Nitratidesulfovibrio vulgaris str. Hildenborough: one gene and its partner. The protein of the gene in region 1 interacts with the protein of each later gene in a pairwise test. Links are inferred from orthologs where the notes say so. Each region holds a gene or a part of one and is shown on either strand. Other genes may lie near its edges.

Region 1 (3,514 bases):
TGCCCTCGTCGCCGGTGCAGGCGTTGGCCTGACCGGAGTTGATGACAACGGCGCGCGCGACGGGGCGTGCGGAGAGATTCTCACGCGCCACGACCACTGGGGCTGCCTGAAACCGATTGGTGGTGAAGACGCCTGCCGCCGTGGCGGGCGTGTCGCTGACGATGAGGGCGAGGTCGGGGCGGGCTTCCTTGCGAAAGCCTGCGGATACCGTGGCGAAGCGGAAACCCTTGGGTGATGCGGACATGGTGCCCTCGTTCAGGCGCGTTGAGGATATGGGGCTGGCGGCGGCACGCGCCGCCCGGTTTCTCTGCCGTACTCCATGGAAGAGACAGCCGGAGACGTGGACAATGCCGTGTCCGGCATCGCGTACAAGGAAAGGGCGGCACGGTGTCCCGCGCCGCCCTCTTCATGGCGTACTGTATGGTTCCGGCTGGTCTTCATCGCGGGGCGTCTGATGAGTAGCCCGCGAACGACCTCTCGTCAATTTTGCATATGTGCCTTGTGGCTTCAAGCCTCATCAGGCTACGCGCCACAGCACTTCTTGTATTTGCGACCGCTGCCGCAGGGGCACAGGTCGTTGCGCCCCACCTTGGGGTCTTCACGATGCGGCTGTGCAGGGCCCGCTTCGGCCTCGCCGCCCGAATAGGCGACGGCTGCCGGCTGTTCCTTGTGGCGGAAGGCCTCCTCTTCCACTCGCTGCACCCGCAACCGGGTGAGTGAACGGAACACGCCTTCCTTGATGCGGAAGAGCATCTCCTGGAACATGGCGAAGCCTTCGCGCTTGTATTCCAGTTTGGGGTCGCGCTGTCCGTAGCCGCGCAGCCCGATGCCGTCGCGCAGGTGGTCCATGTTGCGCAGGTGTTCCTTCCAGCAGCGGTCGAGTTCTTCAAGCATGAAGTAGCGGATGATGTCGCGGTACGACTCTCCCGTGTCCTCGCGCAGTTCATGCAGGATGGAAAGGACGGCGGCGCGGGCCTCGTCACGGGTGGGCAGCGCGGGGGCGGGCTGCATCACGCGGGTGATGTTGCAGACATCGGCAAGGCGTCCCCACACGGCGGCCACGGTGTCTGCACTGGGGGCTTCGCCGCCTTCGGCAGGCGCGTAGACGTCCTCGAGCACGTCGTCGAGGAACTCCTCCATGGTGGGGCCGAGGTCGGGCGCGCTCATGGCGTCGCGGCGCAGGGTGTAGATGACCTCGCGCTGCTGGTTCATGACGTTGTCGTAGTCGAGCAGCGTCTTGCGTATCTCGAAGTTGTGGCCTTCGACGCGCTTCTGGGCGTTCTCGATGGCACGGCTGACCATGCGCGCTTCGATGGGTTCGCCTTCCTCCATGCCGAGTTTCTCCATGAGGCCGGAGATGCGCTCGGAACCGAAGAGGCGCATGAGGTCGTCTTCAAGCGAAAGGTAGAAGCGCGACGAACCGGGGTCGCCCTGACGGCCTGAACGGCCGCGCAACTGGTTGTCGATGCGGCGGCTTTCGTGGCGTTCGGTGCCGAGGATGTGCAGGCCGCCCAACTCGCGCACGCCTTCACCGAGCACGATGTCGGTGCCGCGACCGGCCATGTTGGTGGCGATGGTCACGTGACCGCGCTGACCGGCCAAAGCAACGATCTCCGCTTCCTTCTCGTGGTGTTTGGCGTTGAGCACGCTGTGCGGCACGCCGGTCTTCTTGAGCATGGTGGAGAGCAGTTCGGAGGTCTCGATGGAGATGGTGCCCACCAGCACCGGCTGCCCCGCCTTGTGCAATTCGGCGATGGCCTGCGCTATGGCGTCGTACTTCTCGCGCTTGGTCCGGTAGATGGCGTCGGCGAAGTCCTTGCGCTGCATGGGCTTGTTGGTGGGGATGGAGACCACCTCGAGCGAGTATATCTGATGGAACTCCACCGCCTCGGTGTCGGCGGTACCCGTCATGCCCGCGAGTTTGGCGTACATGCGGAAGTAGTTCTGGAAGGTGATGCTCGCCAGCGTCTGGTTCTCGGCTTCGATCTTCACCGCTTCCTTGGCTTCAAGGGCCTGATGGAGGCCGTCGCTGAAACGGCGTCCGGGCATGAGGCGGCCGGTGAACTCGTCGACGATGACCACCTGTCCTTCCTTGACGATGTAGTCCACGTCGCGGCGGAAGAGGTTGTGCGCCTTGAGCGCCTGCATCAGGTGGTGCTGGGTGGTGATGTTGCCGGGGTCGTAGAGGTTGTCGATGCCCACAAGCTTTTCGCAGAAGGCCACGCCTTCGTCGGTGAGCATGGCCGTTCGCGCCTTCTCGTCCACTGTGAAGTGGGTGTCGCGCGTGAGCTTGCGGACGATTTCGTCCATATGGCGGTACAGCCCGGTGGATTCTTCCGACGCACCGGAGATGATGAGCGGGGTTCGCGCTTCGTCGATGAGGATGGAGTCCACTTCGTCGACGATGGCGAAGTTGTGACCGCGCTGCACCAGCTGTTCGGCGTAGAACTTCATGTTGTCGCGCAGGTAGTCGAAGCCGAACTCGTTGTTGGTGCCGTAGGTGATGTCGGCGCCGTAGGCGGCCTTGCGCTGTTCGTCATCGAGACCGTGCACGATGACACCGACGGATAGGCCGAGGAAGTTGTACAGTTGCCCCATCCATGCGGCGTCGCGCTTGGCGAGGTAGTCGTTGACGGTGACGACGTGCACGCCCTTGCCGGTGAGCGCATTGAGCACCACGGGCAGCGTGGCGACCAGCGTCTTGCCTTCACCGGTCTTCATCTCGGCAATCTTGCCGTGATGCAGCGCCATGCCGCCCACAAGCTGGACGTCGAAGTGGCGCATGTTGAACACGCGCTTGCCCGCCTCACGGACGAGTGCGAACACTTCGGGCAGCATGTCGTCGAGTTTGCGCCCTTCTTCCACCTGCTGGCGGTATTCGGCGATGCGGACGGGGAAATCCTCGTCGCGGAGGGACTGCATCTGCGGTTCGAGGGCGTTGATGGCGGCGACGATGGGGCGAAGGCGTTTGATGTAGCGGTCGTTCTTGGAACCGAAGACCTTCTTGAAGAGGAAACCGAGCATGTATTCTCCCGGAGAGTGGCAGTATGGCGCGCCAGAGGGCGCGGAGGGCACGCTGGGTGCCGAACCCGTCTGAAATAAGTCATCTCACACGGGTTGGCAATGCGGACACACGCATCCCGTTGAGAGAAGGTGAGAATCGAAGGTTTGGCCCGTTCAGGCACCTCACTCGGGGCACGCGTCGGGCGATACCGCTGCCGGTACGGGGTCGATGATGTCCAGCCAGTGGTGCACCGTGGCATCTGCGGGGGCGGTCGCCGTGAGTTGCAGCGTACAGCCGCTGCACCCGGTCAGGATGTTGTGACGCCGTGAAGTGTGGTCATCCGTCGCTGGTCCGGCTAAGCCCGGCACATCTGGTGACTGTCCGTCTGGGGCGTTGCCGGATGTCGCGGAGTGGGTGTCTGGCGCGGGCGACGCGGCAGCCTCCGACGGAAGCAGGTGGTGCCAGCAGTCTGAGGCCACCTCTTGCGACAGGGGGGCATCGGCCAGTTGC
Region 2 (2,883 bases), 840 kb from region 1 along the record:
ACAAGAGACCAAGCCTGCGGCGGAGGCCTCTTCTGGAGACACCGTTGCCTCGCGATAAGGGACTTGCGTTCTTTTCCGCTCTGTGTTTATAAAAGTGAACAAAGAGGTCGTATGGGAACCAATTTCGACAGATTCTATGCCCGCGTCATGCAGGCGACTGACATAGCAACACAACAGGCGCTGGCAGCGGCACTTGGTGTGAATCGTTCCGCCGTGACCCAAGCCAAGAATCGAGACGCGATACCACAGAAATGGATACTCCAGCTGGCACGAGCCTATCACCTCGCCCCCGACTGGCTTGAATTCGGCAAGGGCAGGCAGCACCAGCCCCCCACCAGTTTGCACGACCCCGAAACGGTCCTCGTTCCCAGAGTCAAGGCTGTTCTCAGTGCAGGGGGCGGCTCACTCGATGTTTCCGGGGGTGTCGTTGAAAACCTGCCATTCCGGTACGATTGGCTGGCAAGGCGCGGACACCCGGCGCACATGGTCCTCATGAACGTCACAGGCGACAGCATGGAACCAGGCATCAGGCACGGTGACACCCTGCTCATCGACCAGTCGCATGTCACAGCCCAGACAGGTGGTGTCTACGCTTTCGGGTATGAAGACTCCATTCTCGTCAAACGCTTTGGCAGAGACGCAGACGCCATCCTTCTACTGAGTGACAACACGGCGTATGCGCCCATACGCATCCGGGGCGATGAGGCAGACCTGCTCCATGTCATCGGCAAGATCGTATGGCTTTGCCGCGCGGTGCAGTGAGGCCTTTTTTCAGGCCCACCATGTTAACTTTTAGCAACACGAGATACAGGAGAACATCATGCAACAGCGCTTCTGCCCTTGTGGCCAACCGGTATGGGTTCTGTACATCACCCGCGAACGCGGCTGGCGCTCATTCTTCTACGCCAGAGGCCTTCAGACGGGACGCCGTGTCGAAACCTGCCCCCATTGCGGCGCCCCCCTCGACATCCACCGTCTGCGCTAGGTGCGCAATGGATGTTGCAACCGCCACGGCGTATGACCGCTTGAGTCTGCGCCGTGGTCTTTCTCTCGCCAATCCTCTTGAGTCCCCCCTGCCCCGCCAGGCGTCCCAGTGCAAGGCACCAGTGCTGCTGCCCATGCGCGGGGCGACGACATCGGATTTCGAGCCTTTTTACTTCTCTGCGACGAGTCCACAAAAAGAAAAAGGATTGCAGCGGCCAGCTACAATCCTTTCATCTTTCATTGGTGCCGAAGGAGGGACTCGAACCCTCACGGGATTTCTCCCACTACCCCCTCAAGATAGCGTGTCTACCAATTCCACCACCTCGGCACTGTTACAACACTAATTGGCCTTGGGAGCCTCCGTTGCCGGGGCTTCAGGCTGCGCAGCAGGTGCCGCAGGCGCGGCGGACTTCTGCGGGGCGACTTCTTCGAACTTCACGTCGATGATGCTGGACTCGTCGGACTTGTGCGAGCTGGTCATGTAGTTGTAGCTCAACGACGTGATGATGAAGAGAACTGCGAGAAAGGCGGTAAGCTTTGCCAGCAGGCCACCAGCACCGGTGCTGCCGAACACGGAAGCGTTGCCGCCGCCGAAGATGACGCCCATACCCTCTTTGCCGGACTGGAGAAGAACCAGAACGACAAGAATCAGACAGGCAATCACATGAAGGGTCAGAACAAGATTCTGCACCGTACTTTCCTCCTCGGACGGAACGCGCGGCTACGCGTCATGCCAGAATGATGCGGCTGAAGCTGACAGCCTGCAAAGAAGCGCCTCCTACCAGCAGACCGTCGACATTGTCAAGAGAAAGTAGTTCTGCGGCGTTGTCAGGCTTCACGCTGCCCCCGTACAGGATGCGTATGGCGGCACCGTCGCGACCGTAACGGGCTTCGAGTAGCGAACGGACAAGAGCGTGAGCCTCGACGACTTCGGCAGGCCCCGCCACCTTGCCCGTACCGATAGCCCATACGGGTTCGTAGGCCACCACAAGCGACTGGGGTACATAGGTCGCGTCGACATCTGCAAGCCCGACCTGCAGCTGATGCGCCAGCACGTCTTCAAGCCTGCCAGCCTCACGTTCATCAAGCTTTTCGCCGATGCACAGTACCACACGCAGTCCGGCCTTCAGGCTGAAAGCCGTCTTGCGCGCGACCGTCTCGTCGTCCTCACCGAGAATATGACGCCGTTCAGAGTGCCCGGTGAGCACCCATCCGCATCCGGCATCGAGCAACATGCCGGGTGCGATTTCGCCGGTGTAGGCCCCTTCGGTAGCCGGGTAGACATCCTGCCCGCCGATGGCAAACCCCTCGACGTCCTTGAAGGTGTCATGAAGGGCATGGAGCGCCGTGAAGGGGGGGCACACGAGCACCTCACGGTCTGCGGGCAGTGACCCGGCGACGGCGGACACAAGTTCGCGTCCCGTAGCCCTAGCCTCGTCGATGGTCTTGTACATTTTCCAATTGGCGGCGATGAGCTTCTTCATGGCTACGGCTCCGTTTCTGTTATGCGGTGCAGGCATCGCTGCCGTCCGCAAGGTCACACTCGAAGATGAGAGCGTCTTCTCCGGTATCCTGATAGTAGTGCGGGCGCACCCCGATACGTCTGAAGCCGAGGGCTTCGTAAAGTCCGATGGCAGGAGTGTTGCCCGTGCGAACCTCAAGGACGGCCCTCGTTATGCCCATTTTGACAGCCACCTGCAACAGGATGCCGAGCAGCCGACGCCCCAGCCCGTGCCTGCGCCGGTCCGGATGCACCGCGATGTTGAGTATTTCAAGTTCTCCTGCGGCGTGGTACACGGCAGCATAGGCCACGATACGCTCTTGGTCGCGCAGGGCGAACACCGAGAATATACGCTGTTCGAAAGCGAGAAGAAACTGTTCTTCGCTCCACGGGGTGCT

The links. Proteins that work in one complex are often made in the same cells at the same time.
Region 2: the proteins of secA (region 1) and secG interact in binary tests that used the Escherichia coli proteins (3 or more experiments, as listed by UniProt). The link is inferred for Nitratidesulfovibrio vulgaris str. Hildenborough from one-to-one orthologs.

What each region holds. Positions count from the first base shown.
Region 1 is NC_002937.3:912,523-916,036, forward strand. What follows is about bases 274-3,333. They hold secA (preprotein translocase subunit SecA), read right to left. Parts: upstream 3,025-3,333; coding sequence 523-3,024; downstream 274-522. Other genes in these bases: DVU_RS03905 ((Fe-S)-binding protein), read right to left, coding at 3,187-3,333. Outside these bases: bifunctional glutamate N-acetyltransferase/amino-acid acetyltransferase ArgJ, read right to left, coding at 1-244; more of DVU_RS03905, read right to left, coding at 3,334-3,514. UniProt on the Escherichia coli protein: Required for protein export, interacts with the SecYEG preprotein conducting channel.
Region 2 is NC_002937.3:1,754,569-1,757,451, forward strand. It holds secG (preprotein translocase subunit SecG), read right to left. Parts: upstream 1,676-2,883; coding sequence 1,325-1,675; downstream 1-1,324. Other genes in the region: DVU_RS07960 (LexA family transcriptional regulator), read left to right, coding at 112-762; DVU_RS16700 (hypothetical protein), read left to right, coding at 821-985; tpiA (triose-phosphate isomerase), read right to left, coding at 1,713-2,468; rimI (ribosomal protein S18-alanine N-acetyltransferase), read right to left, coding at 2,488-2,883. UniProt on the Escherichia coli protein: Subunit of the protein translocation channel SecYEG. Overexpression of some hybrid proteins has been thought to jam the protein secretion apparatus resulting in cell death; while this may be true it also results in FtsH-mediated degradation of SecY.